Regions from separate parts of the Exiguobacterium sp. B2(2022) genome, predicted to be linked through region 3. Evidence: riboswitches for the same ligand, from Rfam matches in the RefSeq annotation. Region 3 holds a riboswitch; each other region holds the start of a gene.
What was found. Region 3 has a riboswitch for thiamine pyrophosphate ahead of ON063_RS04780 (YkoF family thiamine/hydroxymethylpyrimidine-binding protein). Riboswitches for the same ligand answer to the same signal wherever they lie in the genome.
Positions count from the first base shown of each region.

Region 1 (5,671 bases), on a different contig from region 3:
AATTCAGCCAAGAAGAGCATCGAATAACCGAACACAAACAGGCTCAGCAAACGATGCTCTACTTTATTCGGATTTCGTTGAAAGACATCGAGTGCTAAAAAGCCGAGCAAAAATGACGGTAACAAATAGACCGCCAGATAAATAAACATCTCGGTCATGCGGAACCTCCTCACCTGTTCGTATTCTTCTATTATTTCGTTATTCTGCGTTCTTTTCCCTCTTTAACGCGACAAAAAACGGGATGGTTCACATCCCGTTCTTGATGTCACATACTTATAGCGTTTCTTCGATTGGGGTATCCCCTTTGATCAAATCGATTGCTTTGTTCTGTGCGTTTGAATGGTTATGAAGGACATGCACCAAGAATGATGCCACGTCTTCGCGTGGAATCTCTCCACTTCCTTCGAATTGCGTGTTCACTTTGCCCGTTCCCGCATCATCTGTCAACGCGCCCGGACGAACAATCGTGTAAGTGAGTCCACTCTGTTCGAGTAAGCGATCGGCATGATGCTTCGCTACGTAGTACGGCTTCATCGAATCTGGCCAAGCTGAGCGATCCTCTGCTTTCAAGGCGCTGACCATGACGAAGTGTTTGATGTTCCCGTTCGCTTGTGCTGCTTCGATACTCTTCGCTGCACCATCTAGGTCAATTAAGAGTGTCTTGTCTGCTCCAGTGCTTCCACCAGAACCGGCCGCGAACACGATGACATCCATTCCGTCGATTGCCTTTTCCAAGTCTGCCACTGAACCTTCGAGATCACCGAGTACGGCGTTGTATCCTTTTGACTTGAAGTCATTGAGTTGTTCTTCTTTACGCACCATCGCCGTGACGTGATGCTTTCCTTCATTGTGTAACTTTTCCACCAATTGATGGCCAATCTGGCCGTTTGCACCGATTACAAATACGTTCATCTGTCTTCCTCCTCAAGAATTAAATTCAGAGACAAGCGAAACGCCGGGTAGCCGTTGCTACGTCCGGTGCAGAAGCAATGGCAGAGATGACGGCAACGCCGTCTGCCCCGTCAGAAATGATTGAAGGAACATGCTCCGGAAGAATACCTCCGATCCCCACAATCGGAAGCCGCGGATATCGCTGACGAACTTGCTGAATCAGTTCCGTCCCGCGCACACGTCCCGCATCTAATTTGCTCTTCGTCTCGTGAATCGGGCCAATCCCGACATAATCTGCGAACGGAAGAGCCGTACTTGCTTCCTCCACCGTATGGACGGAGACCCCTAACCATTTGTCAGGTCCCAATTGTTCACGAACCCATTCGGCTGGCACATCGTCTTGCCCGACATGTACACCGTCCGCATCAATCGAGAGTGCCAAGTTCACATCGTCGTTGATGATAAATGGAACATTCGCTTGTCGACATACACGTTGGAGCGCCTTCGCCATCGCTTCTTTTTCATCTCCATACAATGCATCTTTACCTTTTTCGCGAAATTGAAAACATGTCACACCACATCGAAGTGCCGTTTTGACGGTTGCCACTAAATCAGATGTATCCGTCGTCCCACACACAAAGTAAAGACGAAGCTGCTTAGCGAGTGCTTGTTTCGTACATGACGTCAACGGTAATCACCTCTTCTTTCGCTAAACGATGTCCCCAATGATTCGTCGGTCCATGCCCCTGTCCAATCGATAATCCATGCGTAATCGCCTGATGGATAAATTGTTTCGCATCCACGACGGCTTGACGAAGTGTCTTCCCGTATGCCAGCTCAGCCGTCAAGGCTGCAGAAAACGTACATCCCGTTCCATGTGTGTCTTTTGTCTCGACGCGGGGTGCTCTCACTTGAAACGCTTCAGATTCAGTTACAATCAAATCGACTGCCTCCACACCTTCCATATGTCCACCTTTGATGATGACGACATCGACGCCGAGTGCCCGAATCGATTGAGCAGCCTGCATCCGATCTGACTCCGTCCGAATCTCGATTCCGGCTAACACTTCCGCCTCAGGGATATTCGGTGTCACGACCGTCGCATATGGTAACAATTTCGTACGAAGTGCCTCGATTGCACTTTCCTGTAACAAAGAAGCGCCTCCTTTTGCCACCATGACAGGGTCGACGACTACGTGTTGGAAACGATGACGTTCAAGTGCTACGGCTACCGCTTCAATCCGCTCCGCATCTACCAACATGCCTGTCTTACATGCTGCAATCTGAAAATCATTGGCTACTGCATCGATTTGTCCGGTGATCATTTTCGGGGAAATCGCTTCAATCCCATGAACACCAAGTGTGTTTTGAGCCGTAACAGCGGTCAACACACTCGTCCCGAACGCACCGAGCTCTTGAAACGTTTTTAAATCGGCTTGAATACCGGCTCCGCCCCCTGAATCAGATCCTGCAATCGTCAATACTTGCGGTCTCATGATGTCGACACCTCGATTCGATTCGTCGGGATTGTATATTGTGTCAATTGATGGAGGGCATTTAAAAAATGAATCGGAAAATCTCCCGGTCCTTCTGCCCGTTCGCTCGCCAACTCCCCGCAATAGGAATATCCCGACACGGCTGTCACCGTCGCCTTGAGCGCATTCTTTTCGACTGCTAGACATGCCCCGACGACCGCACTAAGTAAGCATCCCGTACCGGTCGTCTCAGTCATCCGTTTTGTCCCACCGCGTACTTCCATGACAACACTCCCGTCGCTGACCACGTCTTCTTTTCCAGTTACGGCTACGACGCACCCGTATCGTTTCGCTGCTTCAAGCGCCAATTGTCGCGGTTCGCATGCTCCGTCACCCGCATCGACACCTCGCGCTACCCAATCGACACCTATCAATGTCGCAATTTCTCCTGCATTTCCCCGAATGACCGTGACACGGACGTGACGCAAAATACGCTCGACGACATCCCGGCGGAATGACGTCGCCCCGACTCCAACCGGATCAAGTACAATCGGGCATCCCGCTTCGTTCGCCGCTTGTCCCGCACGAATCATCGTCGCCTCAGTCATCGTACCGAGTGTCCCGATGTTTAACACGAGCGCATCGCTCACAAACGTCATCTCTGCCACTTCTTCAATCGCATCTGCCATCACCGGAGAGGCACCGAGGGCGAGCAGTCCATTCGCCGAAAAGTTTGCTACGACTGTATTTGTGATGTTGTGGATCAACGGTGCCTGCTTTCGAATCTCGCTCCAAATCTCATGTCTCATTGGTTGACCTCCTGAGACAACGTCCAAGATTCAAGCGTCCATGCCATTTCCCAAAAGGCGACTTCGTAATAGCAACTCTTCAAGAAGAGTTTTGTGTAACGAAGCCGTTCTTCTTCTGTCGCTTGTCCAGCCAATTCATCCAACCGATCAATCTGTTCTTCCACCAACTCACGGAACCACTCCGAACCATACGTCGCAATCCAAGCTGAATAAATCGGATGGTCGGGTCGTTTATCTTTTAAACGTTCACCGATTTCGTAATACACCCAATAACACGGAAGGATTGACGCCAATACGTCACCGAGTGTCGGTCCTGCCTGTTGCATATGAAGCGCATACGCGTAAGCGGTCGGTGCCGGCTCGAATGTCGCCAGTTCAACATCCGTCACGTTGAGCATCGTAAAGAACTCACGATGAAGTGAGAGTTCCGCCTCAATCGTGTGTAAGGCATGTGTCAAAAAGCGACTCGATAGTTCCATCGTCGGTGCGAGCGTCGCCCCTTTGGCCTGCACTTTCGAGAATTGATTCAAGTAATACGAATCTTGCATGACGTAATGTCTAAACTTTTTCTCATCGAGCGTTCCTTCTCCGAGTGAACGAACGAACGGATGATGAAAGCTTGCTTCAAACAATCCATCCGCTTCCTGACGTAAGTGATCTGTAAATTTCATAATAACTCCCCCTTATAACAGATAAAAAGACGCCGCCTCCCATAACGGAAGCGGCGTCTCGAACAGTCATATCTAGGTGAAGCCATATGAGTCGTCTCGCCCACTTCCCTACGCTAGCGTGAACTAGATCAGGTTCGAAGGGTCTGGACCTTGTCCATCTCAGCCGCGTGACGCGACTCCCCTAGTGGCAAACATTATGAAATTCAGTCGTCTTCGACCACATTCTATCAATCTTTTCATCAATTGCAAACCTTTTCCGATTCTGTTTTTCATTCTTCGCTTCGGGAATGGGTAAATGAACTCATTTACATGAAAAGGATGTGTCCGGATTGAATACGATTTTATTAACCATTGCATTACTCTTCATCAGTTTGAACGTGTTTTGGTTTTTCAAACGTCAAACGTACAAGCAAACAGGATTTGACGGGAGATTGTTCGCTCAGTTGTTCGTTAGCCTACTTGGTGTCATGTTAGGATTCACATTGATTTATTATGCTTTGTCTCGTGATTCAGTCATTCTTGTGACTTCACTCGAATCCATGAATGCCGTTGAACCGACTTGGGAAAACCTCCTGTATTTCAGCGGGGTCACTTTATTATCAATCGGATTTGGTGATTTGTTGCCGATTGGTTTGACCCGATTATTCGCCATCATCGAAGGCGCCATCGGCATTTTGTTACCGAGTGCCTTCTTCATCAAATCGATGTATCAAAAAGACAAGTGAACATGTCCTAGCGCCCCGTGATGAGTAAGAACATATTAAATGCGACGAGACCAAGGGGAAGCATCGCAACCAAAATGATTGGCCATTTCTTTAAACGAATGCCGACAAAGAGGACAAGACTTCCGACTAGAAGAGCAATAAATGTCGTATATGGGTTCATGAAAAAACGCTCCTTTCTCTATAAGGAGCGTTTCCCGGCTCACGGCCTCATTAATCGTTCGAATGTCGAAGTGTTGCACATGCGGCACGGACGCGTCTGGCTTCTTCTTCCCGGAAGACGAAATCACCTTGTTCCGCGACACGCTGCGCGCAAAAGAAGAAGAGTGATTGCAGGCGGTCATGCGTGTCTTCAATCGCGCTCAGCTCAGCCGAGGCATACGTCGCCGTGAGCATCTCCCACAACTCTTCCGGTAAATGCTCTCGCATCCCGTCGCCCGATTTCCCGAGATTCACAGAAAAGTGCGTCGCATAGCCGATATTCCATTGCATCATCTGACGGAGCATATTTCGCATGATGTCGAGATGATCGAGCGCGTATAACACCTGGTGTCGTTTGATTCCTTTGACAACATAGAGTGACACCCACCAAAATTCATTCCAACAAGACGCATACTCATCAGCAGACGGGCGTGTCACACGGTATGTGTCGTCTGACGGTGTCACACTCGGATGATGGTCTCGGTCGAACACGATTTGACTGAGCGAATCGGCTTCGAGCATCTCATCAAGTTGCTCGATGCTTCGAATCGTCAAATCAATACGATGTCCGTCTACATACTGCACCAAAAATGTCACATGTCGTTCGGAATCAGACGTTTCAGGTGTCTGCATAATCAAGACGTCTCCAAACATGTCGATCCATGAGCAATCGGTCGCAACCACTTGGACATCTTCCACATAAAAAGTGAGGTCGACATCTTGGTATGGGTCTGGTCTGACGTTCGGATTGACGAGCGAGCCGTTCAAGACGACCGTTCGGATATATTCACGTTCTTTTGCGAACGCAATCAACTGTTCAATCATTTGTTCCGGTTTCATTCTATAATCGCCCCCAATGAGCGCGCGACTTGGATTGCCTGCATCGCGTCTAGTTTTGTTTG
Region 1 is NZ_JAPEHX010000028.1:28,827-34,497, forward strand. It holds gene ON063_RS07365 (GGDEF domain-containing protein) at 1-158, opposite strand, end outside; gene ON063_RS07370 (SDR family oxidoreductase) at 274-912, opposite strand; gene thiE (thiamine phosphate synthase) at 938-1,579, opposite strand; gene thiD (bifunctional hydroxymethylpyrimidine kinase/phosphomethylpyrimidine kinase) at 1,548-2,387, opposite strand; gene thiM (hydroxyethylthiazole kinase) at 2,384-3,175, opposite strand; gene tenA (thiaminase II) at 3,172-3,846, opposite strand; TPP riboswitch at 3,935-4,039, opposite strand; gene ON063_RS07395 (ion channel) at 4,167-4,571, shown strand; gene ON063_RS07400 (hypothetical protein) at 4,579-4,731, opposite strand; gene ON063_RS07405 (aminoglycoside 6-adenylyltransferase) at 4,782-5,609, opposite strand; gene ON063_RS07410 (pentapeptide repeat-containing protein) at 5,606-5,671, opposite strand, start outside.
Region 1: another riboswitch for thiamine pyrophosphate. It lies ahead of tenA (thiaminase II); the one in region 3 lies ahead of ON063_RS04780 (YkoF family thiamine/hydroxymethylpyrimidine-binding protein).

Region 2 (5,671 bases), on a different contig from region 3:
AAGTCACATCTTCCGAGATGAGACTGATCGTATGTCCGTCCGGGTCCACTACGTCAAAGTAAGACATGCCTCCGAAATCGTGAAGCGGTGTCGCGATCAACCCTGCTTGTTCGAACGATTGATACGCGAACTGGATGTCTTCACAAATGACGTTGAAATAGACATGGGCTTGTCCTGACGCATCTTTGAACGTTGTGGGTTGCGGTGACGAGGTTTGGATCAATCCGAGCTGAGTCGAACCGTCTGGTAGACACAAACCGATGCCTCCTTCCCAGCGACCAATTTCTTTGGCATCAAAATAAGTAGTATACCAGTGTAGGGACTGTTCTACATCTGATACAGGAACGAAGATACTTCCGATTCGGAACATGTGATAACCTCCTTTTCTCTTATTAGTGTAGCGAATGCATGGTCTCGAAGATACGGGGGAAGAAACTTTTTACGGGAGAAAGCGTATGAAAGAGAGAGAAAATCAACGAGGTGAAAGCATGAAAGGAAATGAAATCACGATTCAACCGGTTGATGCAGTCAATCGAGAGACGATCATTGCTCTATCAGTGGACGAGAAACAGTCCCGATTCATCGAGACGAATGCCGAGTCGCTTCAAGAGATGGTCGAGGATACGAAATATAATTGGCAGAGCTATGCATTTTATGACGGTGAGCGACCGGTTGGCTTCATGATGGTCGGAGCAGAAAATCAGACAGAACGTTATGTGTGGCTCGATCGTTTAATGATGGATCAAAACGAACAGGGGAAAGGCGTTGGGACGAAGTGCCTACGCATGGCAGTGGAATTCATCCAGACACAATACGACGTGGATGATATCATCCTGAGCCTCCATCAAGAGAATGAAGCCGCGAAACGATTTTATGCGAAAAACGGCTTTGTCGACAGCGGCTTGATTGATGAATGGAACGGCGAAGCAATCTGGGTCTATCACACAAAAACCCGACCGTCATAAGTCGGTCGGATTCTCGGATGGATTTGTTGTCTTTATAGCATTCATACTCATCGAAAAGAGAACGATAGCGGCAAATAAAAATAGGGGAACGAACCAGTTGTTTAGAAACGGATCGACAAACGTCGGTTCTTCCGGCCAGCTCCCTGTTGAGATTTGGGCGTTCCAACGGGTATAGAGTGCGATGCGTTCGAGTGTGTATAAGAGTCCGGATAAAAACAACAATATACCACCCGCTACAAGCTGATTGAAACGTGACATAAAACCCCTCCTCTATAGATGTTGTCTATAGTTTACCATTTCCATCCAATCGAGAGGCTTTTATTTAAGTATGCTCGGTCGCAGCTGTTTGACACGTGATAAGACGAGCCAACCGAGAAGCGCGCCTGTCAAACTAGAGGCAAGGAACGCTGGGACGAAGAAGAAGGCACCGAACGTCGAACCCATTAACAGTTTCGCATACGGGACGGCAATCAACGAGGCGATGACACCAGTTCCGATGATTTCTCCGAGAGCGGCAGCATAGACGCGATTCGTGCGAACGAAGAACATACCAGCAAGAAATGCACCAATCATGCCACCGGGGAACGCGAGAAGTGACCCTGTGCCGGTCATGACGCGAATGAGTCCGGTCACGAAAGCGACGAGAACGGCTCCAATCGGACCGACGGTAACTGCTGCAATCACGTTCACCATATGCTGAATCGGATAAGCGCGGGCGACACCCGTGGGAATCGAGATGAACATTGAGCCGACGACGGCGATGGCAACGAGCATTGCCATCCAAGTGAGTTGTTGAATACGCATGAATAGTCTCCTTTCAAAATAAAAACGCCACGTTTCCAGACGGAAAAATGGCGTGGATATACAGAGGCGTATCCCAAGCCACTTCCCTACGCTGGTATGAGCCAGATCAGGTTCAAAGGGTCCGGCAACATGCCGTCTCAGCCCGAAGGCTCCCCTAGTGGTCGATTATTGACTTGAGTATAGCATAACTAAAATCGGAAGGGAGGAGAAATTATCCCTCATTCTTGGCTAACAGGTCCTCATAGTCCTTCTCGTTCCAAAAGAGCGGTGAGATGGATTCGGGACCTTTTAATATTTCTCCATCTTGATCGTATACGATGGCATATCCGTTCTCGACATCGAACACGAACAAGTCGGCAGTCACTTCGGTCACGCCATTGCCGGCGATAATCACATCGTCAATTGGCTCCCGTGCCAGTTCGACACCCGCTTCATCGAGTTCGACGAGGAGGGCTGACGTGTACGCATGGCGGTCATAGACGGATTGAAATTCATCCTGCGTAAGGATGACGTCGGTAGGCGGGGCACTCGTTCCGAATTTTCGATTCTCTATCTCTTCGACATACTGAAGGAAAGACTCCTCTTGCCAAAACAGCGGAGCGACCGATTCGGAACCGTTGATTACCGTTCCGTCCTGACTGTCGAATACCGTGGCATACGTCCCGTCATCGAGTTTGAACGGATAAATATCTGCATATGTGTGCTCAAGCCCGTTTCCGGCAATGATGACGCGTTCAAACGTCTCGCGGAACGGTTTGATGCCTTGTTGTTCGAGCGCAGCGAGGAGCGGTTGTGTTTGTTCATATTGGTCATAGACGTCTTTAAAGTCTTCGCGCGTCCATTCAGTGATGGGTTCATCGGGTGATTCGATCGGGATCGGATTGTCTGCCACCGTATCCGTACAACCTGTGAGTAAAAGTGCCCCTAATCCGAATATCGCCCATCGTCTCATGATTTCATCCCCTTAACTGACATTTTCCACCATTTTATCATTCATGAATGAAAAGTAGAACCTGTGCACATTCTCACTCGGGGTGAGGACGTGTCGCGTAGTGATCGAGTGTGCTCTTAAAGTGGAGTGTGTCTTCTTCAGAAATCGTCACGCCTGAGGATGTGCCGTAGCGGACCGCATGATAAACGGACGGGTTCATCGGTAAATCGATGCGTTGGAACCACTCTTGCAGTGTCTCATGAGCACGCAATCGCTTGGCTGGTACGAGAGATTGGTTGAATGCGATCAGTGCATCGCGAATCGGGACGTTCGTGAACGCTGTGAGCGTCGAAACGGACGAAACGTTCTTGTTTTGTAACGATTCGAAAAGCGGGTCTGCGTTTGAATCAACATGATCTCGTGCGAGCGCCAAACGTTGCTTCCGTTTTCGATAGACATAGAAACTGAAGCAACAGAATGCGATCAAAAAAGCGACGAATAGCCCAAGATTTCGTCGTGTTGATTCGCCAGAGCTCGTGATTCTCTCAAAAAAGTGATGTTTTCCTTTTTGAGGATCCAATTCAAACGGGTAATCTGCTTTGGATTCACCAATTAAAATGCCATCATCCTCATCCGATAGGAGATCAGTCGGGGGACTATTATTTTCCTCGACCGGTATCGTTTCCGGGTTATAGAGCCACTCGAATACACTCGTCGCAATCACTATCATCGTGAACGTGCCAAGAAGTGTGGTGGCAATCAGGAGAAGAAACTTGTTCGTCCAGCGCAAGAAGACACCTCCTTTTGAATGTTCAGACTATTTGTTGTTTATCTTACCATAAAAAGGTAAAGTTTGATTAAGACAAAAAATGGAGGTCGTCATATGGGCGTGGAGCAGGTCATCAAACAGTTGAACGAGGTGTATTTAGGCAAAGAGGATGTCGTACGCCTCTGTTGTACCGCGTTACTCGCGGAAGGACATATTTTGTTAGAAGATGTTCCGGGTACGGGGAAAACGTTACTTGCCAAAACGATTGCAGCTAGCTTCGACGGCGCGTTTTCTCGGATTCAGTTCACGGCCGATTTGTTACCGTCTGACGTGATTGGCGCAGATTATTTCAACATGCAGACCCAGACGTTCGACCATCGACAAGGACCAATCTTTGCGAATATCGTCTTGATCGATGAAATTAACCGAGCGGTTCCACGGACGCAGTCTGCCTTGCTCGAGGCGATGGAAGAGCGGCAAGTCTCCATCGGGGGAGAGACATATCCGATGCCAAAACCATTTTTCGTCATCGCGACGCAAAACCCGATCGAATCGGCCGGGACGTTCCCGTTACCGGATGCCCAGCTCGATCGCTTCTTGATTTCAATTCCAGTCGGTTACCCTGATGTCGCGGAAGAACGGGAGCTCCTCTTGCAAGTCATGCGTCAAACACGGAAAATCGTAGAGGCGGTCGCGACGTTAGACGAGTTACGTCGCGCACAAGATCAAGTGAAGCAAGTATCGATTCAAGATGACGTTCTCGATTATTTACTCGGGCTCGTCCATGCGACACGAGAACACCCATCCGTGGAGGTCGGTGTCAGTCCACGCGGAGCCATCGCGCTCATGCGGGCGTCTCAAAGTTACGCCTATCTCCACGATCGATTGTATGTCATTCCAGAAGATGTGAAAGCCGTGGCACCTTACGTATTGGCCCATCGCCTGACGTTGACGCTTGAAGGAGGCATCAAATCGACGAAACAGGACATCATCCGTTACATCTTAGACACCGTTTCTGTTCCGGTCGAGGGTTGACGATGACGTTCTCGACACATAACGCCCTACAGAAACAATGGATCCCGGTCTACGGATTCGCTGGAGTGATTCTCGTATTCGTCCCGTACATGGAGGTTGTCGGGTATACGCTCTGTTTACTTTCGGGCATCGTCTGGTTCTTTGAACGGACGCGGAAACAGTTGGAACGAGCCCTTCGTCTTCATATACATACGCACGAGTCTCTTCTGTTCGTCGGGGATGAGACGGAAGTGCAGGTGATGCTAGACGGAAGTGAAACCGTCGAACGACTCGGTCTTCCCGTTCGTGTTCGCATGAAATCCAATACAGCGCTCAGCTTTCCGGACCACGACCGTTCCCCAAATAGTTTGGATATGACGTTACGGACGGATCAGGCCCGTCACTCGCTCCGCGTTCAGGCCGAATTTCGGGGACCGGCTTATATCGAAGAGTGTGTACTCGCTGTGACGCTCCCGTTTCATCTCGGGACGTATTTGCTTGAATGTCCCATTGAGAAACGATGGACGGTGTTGCCGTCCCTCACGTTACATCCTCCGGTCGGCACGAAACGATTGGCACTCGGTGACCGTCCTTTGACCGCATCACCTTTACGGAATCCACTTCAGGTTTTAGGGTCGAAGCCTTACGAAGGGGAACCGGTCAAGGAGATTGACTGGGTCGCCACGGCAAAGCTCGGGCGGGTCCAGTCCAAAGTCTTTCAAAAGACGTCGCTCGATACGTTCACGTTCGCAGTCGATTTGAGTGGGCCGTCCGGCTACACATTGCATCACGACTTCGAGTCGATCATCAGCCAAGTCGCGTACGTGACGACCCGACTTTTAAAAGAGGAGTGTAAAGTCGAGCTGTTCATCAATCGCTTCAATGGTGAAGGAAAGATGGAGCATATCTCCCTTCAGGAAGGGGAACGGGGGACACGCCTCATCCTCATGATGCTGGCCGACCTTCATCCCGGAAACCGCTTCATCTCGACAGACGCGTTCGTCCGAATGGTTGAACGGAAACGTTTGAAACAAAGCCATCTCGTCTGGTTCAATCAGCATAACCTGTACGACTAACAAGGAACTTTCCTTCTTCTGGCGAACTGTATCATACAGAGATGACCGAAAGGGAGAGATCCATATGGCAAAACGGAAGTATGCGAATCGACGAGACTGGGAGCGAATTTTA
Region 2 is NZ_JAPEHX010000035.1:21,637-27,307, reverse strand. It holds gene ON063_RS08645 (VOC family protein) at 1-370, opposite strand, end outside; gene ON063_RS08640 (GNAT family N-acetyltransferase) at 489-965, shown strand; gene ON063_RS08635 (hypothetical protein) at 960-1,223, opposite strand; gene thiW (energy coupling factor transporter S component ThiW) at 1,284-1,769, opposite strand; TPP riboswitch at 1,836-1,935, opposite strand; gene ON063_RS08625 (hypothetical protein) at 1,981-2,721, opposite strand; gene ON063_RS08620 (hypothetical protein) at 2,795-3,490, opposite strand; gene ON063_RS08615 (AAA family ATPase) at 3,584-4,504, shown strand; gene ON063_RS08610 (DUF58 domain-containing protein) at 4,507-5,559, shown strand; gene ON063_RS08605 (DUF402 domain-containing protein) at 5,624-5,671, shown strand, end outside.
Region 2: another riboswitch for thiamine pyrophosphate. It lies ahead of thiW (energy coupling factor transporter S component ThiW); the one in region 3 lies ahead of ON063_RS04780 (YkoF family thiamine/hydroxymethylpyrimidine-binding protein).

Region 3 (5,671 bases):
GAGACGTTACAAGAGGTGGAGGCGAGCGGCGGAATGATCATCGTCGGTTGGGGATCGCCTGGTCGATTGATGCACCATGCGACATCCTATAAATCACTCTTTGCCGATTACGAGTCGAATATGTACTGTATTGGTACGACTGCTAAAGGCGAACCGCAACAGATTCGTATGGCCAACGAGAACACGGTACTCGAGGCGTTCAACAATGAATCGGTAAAACCAAAGTTTCGGATTGTGAAGGAAACGAAAAAGGAAGATGACTCCATGTGAGTCACCTTCCTTTTTTATATGCCCGCCCATATGGCGATTCCAAATAACGTGAGTAATACACCTGACCAAACAAAATCACTTGATTTGACCTCAACCTTGTCATAAATCGTTCGTTTTCCACTCGTGAACCCTCTCGCTTCCATCGAAAAGGCGATGCGTTCTGCCCGTCGGATCGAACCTGCCAGGAGTGGCAACAGTAATTTCGGAACGTGCCGTAGGCGTCCCCATTTCGTGTTGAGCGAAATTCCTCGCAACTGATGTGCATATTGGAGTTGCTGCAACTCACGCTGCAACAAAGGGATGAAGCGGAACCCGACAAGGGCACTATAGGCGATTGTTGGCGATAACTTCGCCTGTTGCATCAAACTCATAACGAATCGCTTTGAATCTGTTGTCATCATGAAAAGAAGGGAGAGGACCGTGAACGCCAGGACGCGAAGACTAAGGGCAACGGCGACACGTCTCTCTTCGATTGTGATGTCCTGACCGAGTATGGTCATCCACGTCTCTCCCTCAAGATTTTTCCCAAACACGAGCGTCGTCCAAAACGTGCCGAGCGCCGTGATGAGAAATGGGATTAAGAACAGCCCCCATCTTTTCCACGATACGTCTGTCGCCACCAGCTGAATCAGTAGCGTACCGACAATGATGACAAGCGGGGTCCAAGGGTTGTAAAACAGTGCCAGACCGAACATGATGAGCGTCAATGTCACAAATTTCACCGTCGGATTCATGTCATGGAGTGACATCGTTCTCCCCTCCCTTGCAATCGATAATCAAGGAGCATCTCTGTGTTCTGCCATAGTTCATCCCCGAACGGTCCCGAAAGTTCCCCGTCCTTCATCAAATAGAACGTATTGGCGATATTGGCGAACGATAGGTCATGGGTTACGAACAGGATGGTCTGCCCTTGTTCCGCATGCCGCTTCATCAGCGCCTCGAGTGCATGGAGTGACGCTTCGTCCTGACCTGCAGTCGGTTCATCGAATGCAAGCAATTGCTTATTCGATAGCGACTGGATTCCAACTGCGAGCCTTCGTTTTTGACCATGGCTAAGGGATAACGGATGGAGGAATCTCTGATTATGAAGCTCCATGTCAGATAACACGGTCTCAATTGATGTTTCGTGACCAAACTGCAACTCTCGCTCAACGGAGTTCATAAAAAATAGATGTTCTGGTGATTGTGGCACGAGTCCGACCCGATGATCGTGTTCTGTTAAGCTTCTCAAAAATGTCGACTTCCCGCTCCCATTCGGTCCGAGAACGGCAATCACTTCTCCTGACCGGACATGAAGTAACGTTTCCTTAAGCTGAAACGAATCACGTCTGACCTCTTTAACCTTGTAGCGTTGAATAGCTGAGAGTGACGCGTTCGACTTCACGAATGCAAAATCCTCGACCGGACGGAATGATTCATGCCTAACGATACACCCTCGCTCTAACTCAATATGCCAGTCAAAGTAATCCCCCCATAGATGAGGACGATGCTCGACGACAATGACATTCAAATCTTTCATCTTGTCGAGCCATTTTACAAATTCTTGCGCGGTCACTGGGTCTAGATGCGTCAACGGTTCATCGAGCAGTAGCCACTGAGGCCTTCCGACTAAAGCGCAAGCGACAGCGATCCGCTGTTTCTGTCCGCCTGACAACGAATCAATTTTGCGGTTTCGATAATCACTCAACTGTAACGATTCGAGGATTTCCGTCACGCGTTGTTCGATGTCTGAGACAGGTGTCGACAAGTTCTCAAGTGTGAAAATCAGTTCTTCTTCCACCCGCTCCATGACAAATTGCGTATCCGGGTCTTGAAACACCGTTGCGACCTGCTGATTGATCTCGCCAGGTGCATAGTCGTCGTATGATCGTCCAAGTAGTTCGAGTCTACCATCAAGGATTCCGTCACAATTCTCCGGATAGAGACGGTTGAATAGCGCGAGAAGCGTCGATTTCCCGCTTCCGCTCGCCCCACTAAGAATCGTACGACCTTGACGGATTGAAACGGTCACGTCTTCAAGAATCGCCTCAGAACTCTCTGGGAATCGAAAATGAAGTGACTCTGTCTCAACCATGGACGTTCCCACTTCGTGAAATCGCATAACCGCGAAGTGATCCTGTCTTCAGCAATAGGTCACTGAGCAACTTCCCACCGATTCCAGCGATGACCATCCCACTGACGGCTCTCAGCCCGAACATCGTCGCCACATAGCCTGGCTCTAACATCGCGAACCCACTCATGAAATATGTATAGACGAAACTCGTGACAGCCGACCCAAATCCGGCAAGCATGAGTACCCATAGCTCATAACGTCTATAGCCCGTCATTGCAAAGACGGCTTCTGCCCCTAAACCTTGAACGATGCCGACCAAGATGATGCGTGGCCCAATGGCATTGCCAATCAACATCTCAATCGTTGCGGCCATCACTTCTGAGATGAATGCCGCCCCCGGTTTACGAATGATGTATGCGGAGATAATCGATACGATAAACCAGATGCCAAAGATCCACTCGTAGGCGATGGGACCGATCAACCCTGCCCACAAGTTACCGATATGAACGAACAATAAATAGACGACCGCGAAGACAACAGATAGTACGGAGACAAGGACGACTTCTTTCAATTTCCACGATTTAAGCATGTCGCCCTCCATGTGACGGACTATTTACGCTGAACGTCACCGTCATGACAACGTGTCGGTTCTTTTCGCGCGTCCGCTTAAAGGCCGCCTCGTAGTATGAGAACACGTCATCTAAGTTCCCATGGATGCCTGATGCATAATGCATCGACTCGTTATAGACACCAGCCTGTTTTGCTTGTTCGATTTCCTCATAGATAAGCTCCATGTAATCGTCAGCACCCATCGGATAGAGTGCGAACTGCGATGACACATACTGGTCTCTTGATGCACCGTTTAATGGTTCGCTCGGAGCCTTGAGTACCTCATCTCCCGCCGAATCCCCTGGACAACCGACAGAGAACGTTCCGCTCATTGAGACATGCTTCCCTTCTTCCGAAGCAAGACTCAAGACCGTTCGAGCGACGTCAAACACATGCTCGACTTGTCCACGGATGACCGTCGACACGTCATCCGTATGTCTCCACACACCTGACAGATCCGTTCGTTCTAGTGCACCTTTGATTGTCCCGACAAAATCGTCTGTCATCGGGCTTAGTGTGAATCGAAACCCGACAATCGGACTCGTACCACATGATTCATTCATTCTATTTCCCCCTCTAAATGTGTTTGCATAAAAAAAGCCGCATTCATGAGAATGCAGCAGCAAAATCTATACAAACTTGCATAGAGAAAGTGCCGCACTTCCTCACGCCAGTATTATCTGGATCGAGTTATAAGGGATCGGAGCCGTGCTCTCATCTCAGCCGAAGCACCCCTAGTGCAGTCATTAATATGCGGTTACTTATGCAGTCACAGTATAGCGATGTTTCGAAGCTTTGTAAACGGTCAATCTGAATATGTGACGAATTGACCTGTACCAGGGAGCGGGTCATGGAACGAATCCCACGATTCTTCCATCTCCTCATCCGTCAACAAGCAAGCGTCAAGTGACCGCTCGACCGTCTCACGGTCCATTCGTTGACCGATGAGGACCAATTCGTTCTGTCGGTCTCCGTACGGTTCGATGTAGTCTTCGCGCAGTTCCGGTTCGGTTGCAAACATACCCTCTCGTTCGCTCTCCGGAAGTGTCGCTAACCAACGCCCCGCATGTTCGAGCGTTGATGCATACCCAGCTTGTGAAAACAGACAAGCGAGGTCGTTTCGTGTCGCAATCCATAAGAAACCTTTGGCACGAACGATTTCTTCAGGGTAATGTTCCATCCAATTCATCAAACGCTCAGGATGGAAAGGTCTACGCCGACGGTAAACGAACGAACTGATGCCATACTCTTCTGTTTCCGGTGTATGTTCTTCCGACTCGAGTTCTTGAATCCAACCTGCAGCGTGCATCGCTTGGTCAAAATCGAACAACCGGACGTCAAGCAGGTCGTCTAACCCCACATTCGAGTAGGTCGACGTCAACAACTTAGCACTCGGATTGAGCGTTTTCAGTAAGCCCTTCATTTCCTGCAGTTCTTCTTCAGATACCCTGTCCGCCTTGTTCAATACGATGATGTCCGCAAACTCGACTTGGTCGACGAGAAGGTCGACGACTTCACGTACGTCACCTGTATCGACGGCTTGTTGGCGTTCCATAAGCGATTCACCGGAATTGAAATCTTTGAAGAAGCGGTACGCATCAACGACGGTGACCATCGCATCGATATAGACACGGCTCGTCAAATCGATCCCGAGCGCGTCGTCGGCATACGTGAACGTCTGCGCAACAGGAATCGGCTCAGAGATACCAGAAGACTCGATGATGATGCCGTCGAGCTCACGATCTTTCGTTAATTCATAGACGGCTGTCAACAAATCTTCGCGAAGCGTGCAACAGATACATCCGTTCGAAAGTTCGACTAGCTTTTCATCCGTCCGGGAGAATCCTCCCTGCTCGATCAACTTCTCATCGATATTCAGTTCACTCATATCGTTCACGATGACGGCATATTTCTTGTGATCTCGGTTATGTAAGATGTGGTTAAGCAGCGTCGTCTTGCCGCTACCAAGATACCCCGAGAGTACCGTAATTGGAATTCGTTTCATGATATATCCTCCATTTAAATCGTAATGATTACTTTTTATATAATGGAATGGTAACATCTTTTTGTCAACAAAAAAACACGCCACACGGACGTGTTTTCGAAGAAAGTATAATCATTCTTCCAACGCTCTTCGTTCTGCCTCTGAACGCGGGTAAGCATTCGCCTGCCATTCAGCCCGATAAATCGAGTCGAGTTGAGTCAATCCGACTTCATCCTCATCTTTGTCTGAATCGACGCTCGGCACCTCATCCCACTTCGGGTCGAGGTACGAATGATCTTCTTCACGTGCTCGATTTTCTTGAATCTTTTGAATCCCCATCTTAACTGCTGCAGCAACTGCCAACCCAATACCTGCTCGAACCAACAGTCGTTTCACCATCGTATTTCCTCCTCAGCGACCGAAACGATACAATGGCATCCCTTTCACTTCTGTGTCTATAATAAATACCGATCCCGCATCCGGGTATTCGGAAAGCGCCTCTTCATCCATTCCTTCACGAGCCGTCGTGATGGCTAATCGATTCAGTCCATCCCCGATAAAGGCACATGAAGTGACATTCGGCGCAGGAACATGCACTTCCAATAATTTTTTACCTGTCGATGGGTCCCAACGTGACACTCGTCCACCAGCATAATGTGCAATCCATAAACATCCTTCCGTATCTGATGTCATACCATCCGGGAAGCCATCCTCGTCCGCGAAATCGATGACGACCTTTCCATTTGATAACGTAC
Region 3 is NZ_JAPEHX010000016.1:28,060-33,730, forward strand. It holds gene ON063_RS04760 (DUF1643 domain-containing protein) at 1-270, shown strand, start outside; gene ON063_RS04765 (energy-coupling factor transporter transmembrane component T family protein) at 285-1,019, opposite strand; gene ON063_RS04770 (ABC transporter ATP-binding protein) at 1,001-2,344, opposite strand; gene ON063_RS04775 (ECF transporter S component) at 2,337-2,912, opposite strand; gene ON063_RS04780 (YkoF family thiamine/hydroxymethylpyrimidine-binding protein) at 2,905-3,495, opposite strand; TPP riboswitch at 3,578-3,678, opposite strand; gene ON063_RS04785 (GTP-binding protein) at 3,738-4,937, opposite strand; gene ON063_RS04790 (hypothetical protein) at 5,049-5,315, opposite strand; gene ON063_RS04795 (SMP-30/gluconolactonase/LRE family protein) at 5,328-5,671, opposite strand, start outside.